DNA from 4 places in the Desulfocicer niacini genome. Region 1 is predicted to be linked to each of the others. Evidence: riboswitches for the same ligand, from Rfam matches in the RefSeq annotation. Region 1 holds a riboswitch; each other region holds the start of a gene.
The links. Region 1 has a riboswitch for cobalamin ahead of ACYQ2M_RS23765 (TonB-dependent receptor plug domain-containing protein). Riboswitches for the same ligand answer to the same signal wherever they lie in the genome.

Region 2: another riboswitch for cobalamin. It lies ahead of ACYQ2M_RS15595 (LbtU family siderophore porin); the one in region 1 lies ahead of ACYQ2M_RS23765 (TonB-dependent receptor plug domain-containing protein).
Region 3: another riboswitch for cobalamin. It lies ahead of ACYQ2M_RS20135 (sirohydrochlorin cobaltochelatase); the one in region 1 lies ahead of ACYQ2M_RS23765 (TonB-dependent receptor plug domain-containing protein).
Region 4: another riboswitch for cobalamin. It lies ahead of ACYQ2M_RS16840 (hypothetical protein); the one in region 1 lies ahead of ACYQ2M_RS23765 (TonB-dependent receptor plug domain-containing protein).

Annotation. Positions count from the first base shown of each region.
Region 1 is NZ_BAAHYK010000081.1:236-4,181, reverse strand. Features, by position in the region: gene ACYQ2M_RS23770 (cobaltochelatase subunit CobN) at 1-1,691, shown strand, start outside; cobalamin riboswitch at 1,708-1,894, shown strand; gene ACYQ2M_RS23765 (TonB-dependent receptor plug domain-containing protein) at 2,019-3,946, shown strand, end outside.
Region 2 is NZ_BAAHYK010000028.1:34,337-38,282, reverse strand. Features, by position in the region: gene ACYQ2M_RS15600 (class I SAM-dependent methyltransferase) at 1-238, opposite strand, end outside; gene ACYQ2M_RS15595 (LbtU family siderophore porin) at 638-1,699, opposite strand; cobalamin riboswitch at 1,949-2,217, opposite strand; cobalamin riboswitch at 2,499-2,689, shown strand; gene ACYQ2M_RS15590 (TonB-dependent receptor plug domain-containing protein) at 2,909-3,946, shown strand, end outside.
Region 3 is NZ_BAAHYK010000046.1:17,815-21,760, reverse strand. Features, by position in the region: gene ACYQ2M_RS20145 (transketolase C-terminal domain-containing protein) at 1-712, opposite strand, end outside; gene ACYQ2M_RS20140 (GntR family transcriptional regulator) at 1,073-1,765, shown strand; cobalamin riboswitch at 1,922-2,104, shown strand; gene ACYQ2M_RS20135 (sirohydrochlorin cobaltochelatase) at 2,234-3,223, shown strand; gene ACYQ2M_RS20130 (efflux RND transporter permease subunit) at 3,815-3,946, opposite strand, start outside.
Region 4 is NZ_BAAHYK010000032.1:36,522-40,467, reverse strand. Features, by position in the region: gene ACYQ2M_RS16850 (2-hydroxyacyl-CoA dehydratase subunit D) at 1-272, opposite strand, end outside; gene ACYQ2M_RS16845 (4Fe-4S binding protein) at 269-1,240, opposite strand; gene ACYQ2M_RS16840 (hypothetical protein) at 1,225-2,073, opposite strand; cobalamin riboswitch at 2,402-2,585, opposite strand; gene ACYQ2M_RS16835 (protein phosphatase 2C domain-containing protein) at 2,866-3,720, opposite strand.

The sequences.
Region 1 (3,946 bases):
AAAATTTCTACGGATTTTCACCGGCCAGGGTGCCTTCCAGAGCTGCCTGGGAAATGGGCAAAAAGGCGGCAGAGGCCCTGATCCAGGATCGCCTGAAAAAGGATGGCACCTACCCCCAAAAGGTGGGGGTGGTTCTGTGGGCCACGGAAACCACAAGAAATGAAGGGGTCCATGAAAGCACCATTTTATATCTCATGGGCATGGAACCTGTGTGGGATGCCACGGGCAGGGTCACAGACAGCCGGGTGATCCCGGGCAAGATTCTGGGCCGTCCCCGCATTGACGTGTTGATCAATCCTTCCGGGCTTTACCGGGACATGTTCCCGGACAAGCTTTTGTTCCTGGACAAGGCCGTGCAAAAAGCCATGGCCCAAACGGACATGGAAAATTTCCTGGCAAAAAATAAAAACAGGATAAAAGCCGCTCTCATGGAGTCAGGTCTGGATGAAGCCAAGGCCGAGGAGCAATCGCGATTTCGTATTTTTACGGAAAACACCGGATCTTACGGAAACGGGGTGGCGGAAATGGCCGGCAACTCCGGGGTGTGGGAATCTGATGAAGAGATCTCCCGGGTGTACATGAACCGCACCCAGTTTGCCGTGGGACAGGGGAAATGGACCACCCCCGTCAAACAGGCTCTTAAAGAAAATTTAAGGGATGTGGACATTACTGTCCATTCACGCTCCAGCAATATTTATGGTCTCATTGATACGGATGATTTTTTCATGTATCTGGGGGGCATGTCCCTTGCCGTTAAAAATATTAAAGGGAAAGCGCCGGATACCCGGGTCACCCTGAACCGCCAAAAAAATGAAGTCATTGTGGAAGATGCGGCAAGAACCATTGGCCGGGAGATGCGTACCCGTTATCTCAACCCCCAGTGGATCGGGGCCATGAAAAAAGAAAACTATGCCGGAGCCCGTCAAATGTCTGAATTTGTGGAAAACTTCTGGGGTTGGCAGGTAACCGTGCCCGATGCCGTGGGCCAGGCCCAATGGCAGCAAATCAATGAGGTTTATGTTGAGGATAAGTACGGCCAGAATGTTAAGGCGTTTTTAAATGAACACAACCCCTGGGCCTATCAATCCATGACGGCCCGCATGCTCGAAGCCGTGCGCAAGGGATATTGGCAGGCAGATAAAAAAGTAACCTCGAAACTTGCCATGGAATATGCCGTTAACGCCGTGGAAAAAGGGGTGGCCTGCTGTGATCACACCTGCAATAATCCCCTGCTCAATCAGATGGTGGTGAATCTCATTTCCGTGCCCGGTGTATTGTCCCCGGAGGTGGTGGAACAATTTAAGATGGCCATTGAAAAAATGGCAAAAAAATCCCTTAACGAGCAGGTGGCTGAGCGAAAGGCCCTTCAAAAGGCCCTTAATGCCGACCTTGCCCGGCCTGCCCGGCCGGAGGCACCGTCAAATAAGACAAACGCCCAAAAAGAAGCGATGAATCCACCAGCTGCCACCATGGACAATACCGTTAAAACGCCTGACATGGAAAAATCAAATCATACAGGTGAAGAAAAACCGGACACCCAAAGTGTTGAAGGGTATAAAATGGAGGAGATGAAATCCCAGGATACCCAGACCACAGTGAGTTCTTCCGGGGTTCAATGGTTTGCCGCTGTGTTCATTCTGGTGATGATGGCGCTTTTCGCATGGGGTATTAGCAGAGGAAAGAGGGGGTAATTACCAAAGCTTAAACTATATTTTTATTTATCAAGGTGCATTGATTTGCCGAACAGGGAACCCCGTTAAAATCGGGGACGGGCCCGCCGCTGTAACCAGGGACGAACGCCGCAGATAAACCACTGTTTCAAAGATTGAAATGGGAAGGTGCGGAACACGGATGATCTGGAAGTCAGAAGACCTGCCTTGATAATCAACAGGATATTTTTCGTGGACAGAAAAATATCCAATAAACATCCGTGGATAAAACAGGGACATCCTGGATCGATACCCATCGGTCCGGGAATTTTTCCGGACCTATTGTTTATTTCAGTAGAGGAAGGAAAGATGAAAAAAATTGTTATTACAACCATGTTGGCCTTGGCCTGTTTCAACCCTGCATGGGCAACCACGGAAGATGTATCTCAGGTGGGAGAAATGGTGGTAACCGCCACCCGTGAAGATTCCAGGGCCATTGATGTCCCCACCCATGTGGAGGTGATCTCCCAGATGCAGATTGAACAGTCCGGTGCACTGAATTTGGGAGATCTTCTGGGAAAATTCACCACAGGCCATCTGCACAAGTACAACGGCATGCTCACCTCCATCGGTATCCGGGGATTCAGAACCGAGTCCCACGGAGATGACTTAAAGGGTTATGTTCTGCTGCTGGTGGACGGTCACCGCCTGGGAACAGGTAACGCCGCCAAAATTGATATCGCCCGCATCGAAAAAATCGAAATCATCAAGGGCCCCTCTTCGGCATTGTATGGATCTGCTGCCATGGGCGGTGTGGTCAACGTCATCACAAAAAAAAGCACAGGAGACATTAAAACCACCCTGACCCAGGAATTTGGCAGTTTTGACTGGTCTGAAACCAGCATTTACAGCGGGGGCGGTATCAATGAAAAATGGGGTTATGACGTATCTGGATCATATTCCGACGTGGATGACTATGATGACCCCGAATTCGGCACTGTTTACAATACATCGGAGATGCAGAAAAAAATCGGCGGCAACATCACCTTTGCCCCGGCAGACAACCACATGTTCCGTCTGGGATTTGACATGGCAGACCTCACCGGCACCTACCCTTCCTGGGACAATTACACCACCTACTCCAACTATGTAAAAGATGCTGTTTCAAAATTTGATAAAAGTCATAAATTCTTTGACCTGGAATATAACGGTGCCTATCTTGACGGCAAACTGAAATGGAAGGCCATGGGCTATTATTTATGGGACAAAAACCATTGGTACACTGGCTATCCTGATCCGGATCTGGCCCAATCTGAATACACCGATGATACCTGGGGAACGGATCAGCAGTTCACCTATGCCCTTACCCCGTGGAATACCCTTTTAATGGGCTTTACCCTGGAAACCCTGGAAAAAGAATCAAAAGCCGTTTCCAACGGTGCCCCTTCCCTGCCCTATACACCGGGCATGGAGTACGATACCCAGGCATTGTTCCTCCAGGACTCCATGGATGTCATGAACAATCGACTCAATGTGATTCTGGCAGCCCGGTATGACAATTTTGATTTGACCACCAAATCCCCGGAAACCGGTACCCTGCTCAGCATCAACGAAAGAAGCGAAAATTTTGACCATATTTCTCCCAAAGCCGGTGTTTCCATGAAGTTTATGGATGAGATGCTCAAAGTTCGCACCAATGTCGGAGTGGGATTCAAGGCACCGTCAGCAGATCAACTGTCTGCCATGTATGAAAAAAGTTCATCGGGATCTGTTTCCCGCTATCTGGGAAATCCGAATCTGGACCCGGAAACCAGCCTTACCTGGGATGTGGGATTTGATCTTTTCTTCCATGCTGCGGACCTGAGTGTCACCTGGTTTCACACCGATTACAAGGATAAAATCGTCACCACTTCCACGGAGTATGACAATAAAACCTGGAGCACCTGGGAAAACAGCGGAGAGGCTGAGTTCCAGGGATTTGATATCAATCTCAAATGTAATCTCAGCCAGTTATTCAACTGGGAGCCTTCAGTGAGCCTTTATTCCAACCTTACTGTTAACACTGATTTTGAGGATAAAGACACCCATGAGGACCTGCTCTACATTTCTGACTATGAAATCAAGTCAGGTATGAACATTAACCACAGAGGCTGGGGTATGGCCCTGTCCCATGTGCTGGTGGGGCCCCAGATGATCACCAATTATGATACCTATGTGGATGAAGAAAAGGGCTCCTTTAGTTTCTGGGATCTTAACCTGAAATATGACTTCATGGACAACTATGGTATTGAGGTCAA
Region 2 (3,946 bases), on a different contig from region 1:
CAGGGGAAATATCAATCCCGGTGACTTCAAAGCCCGCCTGGGCAAGATAAAATGCCAACTGACCGGGACCTGTACCAACATCAAGCGCTTTAAGCCCTTCTCCTCGCACATGGCTCACCAGGTCGTTGATGGTGGACTTCCAGTCGCTAACTGTCTCGATTGACTTGGCCCGGTCCATTTTGTAGCTCGCACTTCTCCAATTCCAGTATCTTTGAATCTGATTTTTCAGTCTGTCCATACAGCAGGCTCCTATTAATTGTTTCCATCTCAATGGTATTAAGCAGCATGCCAAAAAAAAACCACAAAGATTCGGCATACAGTAAACGGCTGAACCTTCATGGTTAATTTTTTTTTATATATAACCGCCACGGGCGGGCCACATTCTCACCGGCCTTGCCCACAACGAGGCATAAAAGAATGTTAAAACGACCTACTTTTTCATATAAAAAGGCTACGGACAGACTGTCCAGCCTTATCCGTTACTTGGCTTAAAAACCCCAAGCTTCCTGTTAATCCGGAAATTTCATTAAATCGTAAAACCCAATATACGATATACGATTTTTTTGTCTTCAGACAAAATTTTTCTTTCTATAATAAATCAGAAACGGGCTGTCAAGCAGATCCGTAAATTAGCTACTTAAAACTCAAGGGCCAGTTGAAAGGTCAGACTATCAACATCTTCACCGCTTCCACCATCGGAAGTGTCATAATCCTCTGCGCTTGCGTACTCCACTGCAGCGGAAAAATAATCGTTGAAAGCCATGCCCACGGAACAAAGAATTTTGGATTCAGGCAAAATATCCACAGCATCTTCAGATGCCTGATATGCCAGGGCAAAGATGGTTTCTTTTCCGGCCAGATCAACGGCATATCCCAGCTCAAGGGCCCAGACTGCAGGGGCATCTATTGCGGTACCGTCGCCAAAATCAGCATCATCACCTGCAGCAACATACTCTGCCATAAAAGAGACAGGCCCCATGCATGCAAGTGCATGGAGGGAGTAACCATCCACATACTCAACGAGTCCTGCATGATCGTCTGCCACTTCACTGAGTCCACCGGATTCAAAGATATTGTTTATCCAGTCCGCACCGGCAGCCAGGGTAAAGGCTTCGGATTCATATTCATAGGCAAGGGAAGCACCAAAACAGCTGATATCGTCATCTTCATCAATTTCATCGATGTCACCGTTAAATGTATATGCAGCAGCACTGACACCGCCCATGTTGATACCCACTTGAATCGCTGTGTCTGCGGTTTCTCCCAGATCCTGGGTCATGGGATCTGAAATCATATTAGTTTCATATATACCAAAGGGAACGTACAATTTGCCAACCTGAATATAATAAGGTATGCTGTCAGAATCACCCAGCTTAACATGGGCCTCATCAAAGATCATCTCTTCGGCATCGTCATCCCAGGAAAAAAGCACAAATCCAGTCAACCAATCTGTGGGGGCTGCTTCCAATCCCACTTCCGCCGTGGCAAGAGAAATATCGCTGCTATCTTCATCATCCACCCCGTTATCCTCAAAACCAACTTCAACCTCAATGCAACCGGACAGATCAATTTTACCCGGATTGATTTCACCCAGATCCATGGCAAATCCCGTGCTGCCCATGCAGATCATTGCAAAAAGTACAGTTATAGTATAACCAATGCCTTTTTTGCTGCCTGCTCCTTTTGTCCTTTGTTTCATCTTTACGCTCCTTTAAACTCCTGTTTTTTTATAAACGCCTGTTTCTTTAACGGACAACAAACAACATGTACGGTGATTGATGGTGGCGATGCACAAGGCATTCGTTGACACCATTACCAGGTATCAACCATAGGGGCGATGGAAAAACAACAAAGACAGGCAACACCCCGAACCGTAACAATAATAACGATCCAGGATGTCCCATTTTTATCCGGAGGGATCATTGCGCAGTTTCTCTGTCCACGGGAAAAAACGCATCTTGCCTGGGCAGGTCTTCTGACTTTCCGTCCTCTTCAGCAGCCTTCCCACCAGGCCTTTCATCCGTTTTCATATCCCCAAAGTGCAGGACAATGCAAAAAAAACGTTTAAAAAGCACAAAGCAGTGGCATAAAATGCCGAAGTGATTTTCCCTTTAAATGTCAAGAGAAAAAGGATTACAGCGGCGGGCCCGTCCCCGATTTTCACGGGGTTCCCTGTTGGGAAATCAAAAAAAGTCTACCACGCCGTCATGGAAGGTCACTATTTGGATTTCCCTATGCTTTTTACAAAGCACCCAGACAATTTTGACAGAAACTTTAACCACTCTTTTTCTCAATAGTCAACAGATTTATTGCCGTATACCCATTATGATGTTGCGCAAAGATCAATTAAAAAGATACGATATTTGACTTTAATATTTGCTTGACATTAAAGCCAGCTGGAGTAATATATCTCGCTGTACAGGTGCTGAAGTAAAGCATAAGGGAGTTCATAGAAAACAATCTATCCAAATTTAATTAAAGACACCTGCAATTAAAGGATCTTTACTGTACAAATGGGTAGTTTTATTCTTGTGAAATCCATAACAGGGAACCACGTTAAAATCGTGGACGGGCCCACCGCTGTGACCGGGGACGAAAGCTGCAAAATGCCACTGACCATTTGGTTGGGAAGGTGCGGCCGGTAGATTGATCCGGAAGTCAGAAGACCTACCTGTACAGAGCGGGCATATACTTTATGGAAAAAGTCGCCCGGTGAAGTATCTAAGGATAAAAAAGGGAAATCCCTGGATTGAAAATTATTTCGGTCCGGGGATTTTTGTTTTTCCGGACAAGCCATTTAATGAGAAAGTTCCGGCAAAACCCACAGGACTTTCAAGCTTCGTTGTGGGTGTGTACCAAGGTGAAAATGGTCCACCCATGGCGGTTATTTTGAGGAGAAATCATCATTATGAAGCGTTGGATTGCCACCTTTTTTACAGCAGTTATTGCGACGATATCCTTGCCTGCCTGGGGACAAACTGTTCCCGAACCAAAAACATCCGTACTGGACACCATGGTGGTGACCGCAGGAAGGGTGAAAGAAAAAAAAGAAGATGTCACCACCAACATCACCGTGATCACCCAGAAAGAAATTGAGCAGACCTTTGTCCAGGATCTGGGAGATCTTTTGTCCAGACAGGGATTCATGATCCGTGAATATCCCAATTCCCTGGTATCTGTTTCCGTAAGGGGATTCAGCACAGAAACCCATGGGAACGATCTGGCAAGCCATGTATTAATTTTGATCAATGGACGACGCTCTGGAACCGGTAACCTGTCAAAGATCATGATGGACAATGTGGAGCGGGTGGAAATCATCCGTGGCCCAGGGTCGGTGCAATATGGTGCCTCGGCCATGGGCGGGGTGGTCAATGTGATTACCCGCCAAGGTGAGGGAAAAACATCTGCTTTTATGGAAGGTTCTCTGGGCAGCTGGAATAATGAAAAGATAGCCGCAGGCATCTCCGGTGATGCCAAGGGCTTTGACTTTTCGGCCACCATCTCAAGGGAATCCCAGGACGATTACAACACGGCCAAAGGGGATAAATATTACAACACCGGGTTTGATTCAAAGGAGCGGCTCAGCCTCAACGGCGGCTGGACATTTGCAGCCAATAATCGCATGGGTATCACCTACACCGGATACCAGGGCGAGGGCATTGGCAATCCCGATTACCTGAGTGCCAATGATCTGGATGACTATGTGGACCATGCCATTCACACCGTTGATCTGGTGTATGACGGCCAGTCCGCAGATGGATTTTTATTATGGAATCTGCGTTATTTCAACGGCAAGGACGAATACGAAACCTTTGATCCGGAAACCTACGGCAGCACCCACGATTATTTTCGGGATACGGATCAACAGGGCGCTCAGGCCCAGCTCACCGCCATGTGGGACACCACCCATGTTACTGCGGGTGTGGACTGGACCTATTACGCCATC
Region 3 (3,946 bases), on a different contig from region 1:
CAATGGTGATGTAGCCGTCGGGGCCATGGGTGGAAGATGTCTGGCGCACCAGGATCTTTCCGCCGATGGGCAAAAAATCCGGGGCTTTGTCGGCATCGGCTTCAAAGGGAATATAGTTTTCGCCGGTGAAGGGTTTTCGCTCCACCAGGGGGGGCAATGTAATGGCATCAAGGTCCAGGCTTTCCCGGGTCATGCCGATTTCTTTATTGGATGCAATGAACACCGGGCAACGGAACTCTTCGGCATAGTTGAAGGCATGCACCGTCAGTTCATAGCAGTCCTTTGCGTCCTTGGGCACCAGCACAATCACCGGCACACCGCCGGTGTTACCCCATCTTAAAAACTGAATATCGCTGTCAGCTCCCCGTGTGGCGGAACCGGTGGACGGCCCCAGTCTCTGCACATCCACAATGACCATGGGGATTTCACTGCCAACTGCAAAAGAAAGCTGTTCACTATAAAGGCTGATGCCAGGGCCGGATGTAGCCGTGAGCACTTTTTTCCCCGCCATGGCGGCCCCGATGCAATAGCCCATGGACGCAATTTCATCCTCACCCTGCACGCAAATCCCGCCTTTGGGGGGTAAAAGTTTCAGCATATTGGCAAAAACCGTGGTGGCCGGGGTAATCGGATACCCTGCAAAAAAGGAACAGCCGGCAGCCATGGCTCCCCTTGCAACCGCCTCATTTCCTTCCATGAATGATAAAGCCATTTTTTTTCTCCCGTTGTATTTAAGATACCTGACCGCAACACTTGCCGCTTTGGACCGGACACTCCGAGTTATTCAGGTAATCCATGTGCTGATAAGGCATAGTTGAGTCCATTACAAACCATTCACTCAATCAATATTTGATTAAATATTTGATTGAATAATCCACTCACTAACAGAGAGCTGCGCCAGAGTCAAGCAATTTAATCAAATAAAAAATCATATTAGAAATCAAATATCAATTTTCTATTGCATTTTCAAATTCTTTGATATAATCATCCACATGAAAATACAAAAATTAAATCAAAAATATAATCAAATTAAAATGACTGTTACATCAGGCGTTTTTCGAGAGAATTCCCTATGAGCCCTAAGAAAACACGTAAAAGAAAAGAAGACTTTACCCAGGAAGCCTACATGGGTATCCGCCGGATGTTTTTTAACAATGAAATCATCCCGGGCCAAAAAATATCCTACCGGGATCTTGCAGAACGCCTGGGTATGAGCCCTACTCCCATTATCCAGGCATTAAAGAGATTGGAATTCCAGGGACTGGTGCGCCATGAACCCAATTGTGGATATTACACGGAAAAAACAAGCATAGAAGAAATCACGGAAATTTATGATTTCAGAAAAATCATTGAGGTCTCCCTGCTTGAGAGCACCATTAACAAAATCAACACAACAAAATTAAAAAAACTCCAAAAAGCCCTGGACAACCATCTTTCCGCCGTACGGGATATTTATCTCAAGGACCGGCTGCTCCGGGACAGAGAATTTCACATGACCCTGGCGGAATTATCGGAATGCAATCTTCAAATCAACACATTAAGACATTTGTTTGACCTTCTTTATCTCAAATACCGGGGAAATATATTGTTTGTCACACCCATGGACACGGTGGATGACCAGCACATCAAAATATATGAGCACATCACATCAAAGGATACCGAGGGTGCCCAACGCATCCTGGGGCAACACATTTTAAATGTAAAAAAACATGCCCTCATCAGCATTAAACGAGTGGTTAACGGCAATTCTACTCCCATGATTTGATCTTAATCAGGCTTTCCATAGCCACAAATTCCGATGAACAAAACGAAGCGTGACAATGGTCCGCCCCTGACAGGCACCCAGTGCGGCTCCTTGTTTCAGGCTCCCCGCCTTTGGATGAATCACTTAAAAACAGCTTGACTTTTAGGACCTTTTACTATTTCATTGCACAGTTCAGGTGCTTGAGCTCAAGCATTAAAGGGAACCCTGTGAAATTCAGGGACGGGCCCGCCGCTGTAACGGAGACGAACGCTGCATAAATGTCACTGATTTTAAATTGGGAAGGCGCAGTTATTAGGTTGATCCGGAAGTCAGAAAACCTGCCTGAAACTTAATTATAATGTTCCCCGTGGACAAGGGACCATTACAGAGACGAGGGAAAAAAAGGGCATCCCCGGATCAATTTTTTAATTGTGGTCCGGTTTTTTTATTTTCCGGACCAATATATGTTATTCGTCAGGAGAATAAATCATGAAAAAAAGTATTCAGATTATCAGTATTGCGGCTTTATTTCTTATAATCAGTACAGCAGGGGTATTTGCCTCCGGGGGCATGGGCAATTCCGGCCCCGGGAAAAACGCCATTGTACTGGCAAGTTTCGGCACCACCGTTCCATCGGCTGTCAAATCCATTACTAATATTGCAGATGTCGTTAAAAAAGCCTATCCCGGAACCGAAGTACGCCTCACCTTTACCTCCAATATCATCCGTTCTGTATGGAAAAAACGCCAGGCCAATCCCAAAGAATGGCTTGATCAGGGAATTCCCAAAGAAGTTTTGTATGTTAAAAATTTCATTGCCACCGTGGGAGATCTGCTGGAAGACGGTTACACCAATATCATTGTCCAGCCCACCCACATGTTCTTCATGGAGCAGGCCCACGATCTTAAGCAATATGTAAACGCCCTTGCCTCCATCCACACCATGAAAGCCAAATGGAGCCCCATCAAGAATATTGTCATGGGTCGCCCGGCCCTGGGTATGCCCGGAGATAAATATCTCTACCACGACGATGTGGATGCGGCCATCAAAACCCTGGCCGATGATGTGGCCATGGCAAAGAAAGAAGGGGCTCTGCTTGTATACATGGGCCATGGAAACGAGCATTGGTCAACGGGAATTTATGCCGAAACCCAGAAAAAAATGCGTGAAGCCTATTCTGATGTGAAGACCTTCATCGGGGTTGTGGAAGGCGCACCGGGCATTGATGATTTACTGGCCGCCCTGAAGCATTCCAAAAACAAAAAAATTGTTTTAAAGCCTTTCATGATTGTTGCAGGTGACCATGCCACCAATGATATGGCAGGCCCGGAAGAAGATTCCTGGAAATCCATCCTCACGGCAGAAGGGTATACGGTAAAACCCGTTCTTTCCGGAATGGGTTCCAATAATGCCTTTGCAGGTATTTTTGTGGATCATATTGCTGATGCTGCCAAGGAACGGGGTATTGAGTTGAAGTAAGTCTTTCTGAAATAGCTCGTCAGTCAAAAGTTCTTCAGATTTGCCATTAAAAAATGTGCCTCATTAAAAACCAAAATATGTGTTGGGCCAGCGGGGGCAAGCTTGCATTATTGAACTTTTAACCCAAACATCACTAATGCAAGCCTGCCCCTCCCCAAGTAACGCATGCTGAGATCAAACCCCCAAATGGGGTTGCTCATAAGATGGACCTCTCTCTTTGAAGCCACTTTTTTGTTCCTCATCCATACCAAGGAAAACTCACGGATCTCCCGATTTCCGCGTAAAGAATGCCCTCACATGCCAAGTTCTTAGACTCCGCCGGGTCGATCCATAGCTCGCATAGCGCTACAGCTCGCGTTGCCTTCACAATCAGACCACGGGATCAGCACCCGAAATTTGGTGATTTCGGAGCTCAATAACCCGCCTGTGCTTCCCTCTGTCAACGCGTCAGCCAATGCATTACTGCAATTGCCGCATGACTTGAGGCTGGCATAAGTTGCTAAATCTTCACCATAAGACTTTTTCATTCTCTAGCATTTACCGACTTTAATCGGCGCTTTCAGTCTGTCCCCTATTTATGTGCCGGGGCTGTCATTGCCGAAAGGCCATCCCCTCATCCGAGGACATGCGGTCCAATCGCCGGTTCCGGGCCGGTTCCACATTCTCTCTAACAGGCCAAGTCCCCCATCGCATCTTGAAAAAAAGGCGGCGAAAATCATTTAA
Region 4 (3,946 bases), on a different contig from region 1:
GCTCCGCAGGCAAGCCTGAACGGTTGCACCTTTGCAGCATGGAACAACTCCAGAGGGGCCTGAATGCAGGGGGTCATGATCACATTTTTTTGGGCATTATCAATAAATTCATCCATAAAAAGGATTTTGCCAAGGGTATTGATAAAGGGTTCAAGATGCTCCGTGTAATCGAACCGGTTACGGATGAGTGTGATCTGCTCTTCAACTTCTTTTTGCATCAGGGCTGTTGTCCGTTTTTTAAGACGGGCAAGCCTTGGGGTGGATGGTGTCATTTTGAACTCCATTTTTCAGTCATGTAACGCCTTGAAGAAGAGAAAAGTTTGAAGTTAAACCATTTAAAGGTCAGGACATTGTCCTCGGGACAGGCTTCGACACAGGCCATGCAGCCCATGCAATCCTGGGTTAAAACATCAAAGGGCTTCAATGTCTCCCCGGAGACGGATTTATCCTTTTCCCCTTTTTCAAGGTGAACATCCGGGATATCCACAGGACACATGCGTTCGCAGTTGCCGCACCCGGTACAGGCATGGGCGTTTTTCTCAAACCGAACAGGACTTAATTTTTTAAAAAGGTGCATAAGGGCCAGCATGGGGCAGAAAATGCAGAAAAACCGTTCTTTAAAGAAAATTCCGGCAAGGAAAATTCCGGTCAGCAGCATGGCGGTAATGCTGAAACCCATGGTTACCCCGTTGGTCATGTTGATGCTAAATTTATCAAAGTCTCCCACAAACATGGGGAGGATGGGGCGTGCAGGGCAGATCTGGCAAAAGGGCAGCTTCCAGTCCGGGTGGAGTCCGAAATTGGCAATGGACAGGGGGATGAGGATCATCAGCACCAGCAAGATGTATTTGATGGGCTTAAGTTTTTTTCGGGTCTTCCGGGTCATGGTTATTCCCCGGACATTAAATTTTTTTCGAATTATTGTGATCCAGTCCTGGAACAGGCAGAAGGGACACAGCCATGCGCACCAGATCTTTGAAAGCGGCATAAAGAAGATCAAAAATAGAACAAAAGGCCATAAAATATTGACGAATGCACTGGAAAAAATCATTTCAAAACTGGTTTGAAAGCCCACATAGCTTCTTTGGAGCACCATAAGATAGCAATGCCCGGCACAGCCATTGACATAGGGGCATGAAAAACAGGGAAGTGAACTGCCCAGATCAATTCCAATCCGTCCACCGTAAAGAAACAATATAAATGATAGGTGCTGGCAAATCTGCCTTATTCTTTCCACCATGGTTTTTTCCTCTTGTTTAACAAAACGCCGATGAACAGAATAGTGCCGGCTGCCAATGTAACAGCCCCGGCTTTGTGGTTGTCATGGGCATGACGTGAGCGATGCACCCGAAGCGCGTAAGCCAGGTGGTATTGCTTGCCGTTATGCTCCACTTGGGTAAACAAAAGATCCTGTCTGGTGGCGGTAAGGCTGGACTGTCTCAGGCGTTTATCATGGGGCGGTGTATATAAGAAGCGGTAAGGTTGTGCTATTTCCGGTACGAGGGTAGTGGTATTGTTGTTTTTAAAAAGCTTCATCACCGTCGGGGTAAGCGTCTGTGAGGCAGTGACCAGACTGAAGGTTAGTGGAACGCCGGTCTGGTGCCAGTAATGACGGTCAGAATTGTTCAGGGCAATATGCGGAAGCCCTCTTAAAAGGACGGACTCCGATATTGACGCCGGGATTCTTTTGGCCGGTATTTTTGATTTCCCAAACAATACCAGATCGGTGCAGGTCACATAGCTTTTTTGCTGGTCTTGGGCAAAGGCAAAAATTCGGATATTTGAGGTTTTGTGTACCTGGATGGCGTAACATTGCTTCACAGGCGTTGCCTTGTAAATGACGGGATCTTGGTTTTCCAGGTATAGTAAGGTCACCGGGCCGGTTGAAATCCGGGGTGGGTGAACGGTAAACCGTTGAACGGTTTGTCCGTTTTGGAGCCTATCCATTGCCGTAAATTGAATGTGTAGTATCTCTTTGGGGTATCCGGCAAGGTCGTCAGCCCGAATGACCACTGGATTAAGTAAAAGCCCGACAAGGAACAATAAACAGGTAAGTAGTAAATGTTTTTTCAAAGCAGATAACATAAGAGCCGATTAAGGGAGTCCATGACAAATAATATACCCAACACCAAAGAGCTTTATACCAGACTTTCTGGAGTACCGCATGCAATAGTGGGTAGTTTTATTATGATGAAGTCCCTAATGATTGTCCCATTTCCTTTAAAAAATAAAAAAATCCCTGATCAAGGGGCGTTTTGCTTGATCAGGGATTTCGTTTTTAATCCACATGACCGGTTGTTGTTTTCCGAGAAACAACCGTTATAACTGCCACGGGTAGAGCGTATTTTGATTTGGTTCTACCCATAACTGAAGATAGAAAATCTCCCCAGATTTGCGGGAGAGTTCTTATCCATTTTAGGCAGGTCTTCTGACTTTCGGGTCATCCAATTTGCTGCGCCTTCCCGGTTTTATCCAGTGGCATGAATTCAGCAATTGTCTCCGATTACAGCGGCGGGTCCGTCCTTGATTTTCACAGGGTTCCCTATTCAGCCGATTTCTCCGGCACCTAAAACAATGCACCTTATGACAATATAACAAGATGTCTGTCAAGTAAAATTTATCATATGATTGTTGCTTTTATCAGTCGTTTTTTGTTTTTTTATTATTCAGAGATGTTGTGTGTGTATCAAGATCGTGGACACCCTCTTTGAAAGGGATATGCCGTTTTATAAGAAAGAGTAGGTAAGCCTAACACTCTTTAATGCTTCGTTGTGGGCAGAATGAGATCAAAATAAGGTCTGCCCATGGCAGTTATTGGAACAGAGATGCAGAAGAAAACGCCTTGGCGAAGGGTTGAGACAGGTTTCACACTTTAACGGCAATGGCTGCGATATCATCGTGGCATTTAAAACGGGGAAAGGTCAGGCAAAGGGGATCGGTTTTTTCTTTTTGTCGGATCATATTCTTTAACCCGTTGAGGCCCAATGAGATATAACTTTCCACCAAAGAGGTATAATCTTTATGTTTTTGAGGGGTTTCGCCGGGGATGGTTAATCCGTCTGTGAATAACAGGATATCCATGACCTGATCTAAGGATTCCACGCCCTGATTTAGAAACTCTTCGGCACGGGGCTCACCGTTAAGCACCCCGTAGGTAATGTTCATTTCCGACCTTACTTTTTTAATCTGGGAATTCAATGTCTGCCGGAGAGCTGCAAGGCCCTGCTCGGTGTTGCCCTCGGTCAATCCAACGCGCTTATCATCTGCCTTATCCTGAACCAGATCTTTCCACAGGGTCAAGGTTTCATAGTCATGGTCTTCCCGCTCCACCAGTACCTTATGGGACCCATCGTTATAGACCAGAATAATGACGGCATCCCCTGCCTGGACCCATTCCAGGTTCTTATTCTGTATCCGGACAACAGCAGCACTTGTACTCCATAGATCCTCTTGGCGTGAGATGTTTACTCCGTTACGGAGCATTTGCGTCATAATTTCCCTGTTTGCCTGGCAGGCCAGGTGCCTTAATGGATAATGATTTTGGCTGAACACGGAACCTGCGGTTTGTGCTGCGATCTCACCTCCGGTTTTTCCCTGATGGAATGTCCGGCCCGTCAGGCTGGTTGCCCCGTCAAACACCCCGAAAATATTATCCTGAATTACAAGGCAGTCTTCATTTGTCTTTGCAGTTCCTTTTTCAAGTATGTACTGGGTTTCCATGTTCCTCCGTTTCTACTTTTCGCCAAAGATTCCCCTTTTGAATTTCTGCATAACTGCCGTGGGCAGACCTTGTTTTGGTCTCGTTTTGCCCACAACGAAGCATGAAAGAGTGTTAAACTTGCCTACTCTTTCTTATAAAAAAGAGATGGGGTTGACGCAATCGCCATATTTCATCCACATGGGAATTATAAAAACGGAGACGGTGAAGTCAAAATGATAATATCAA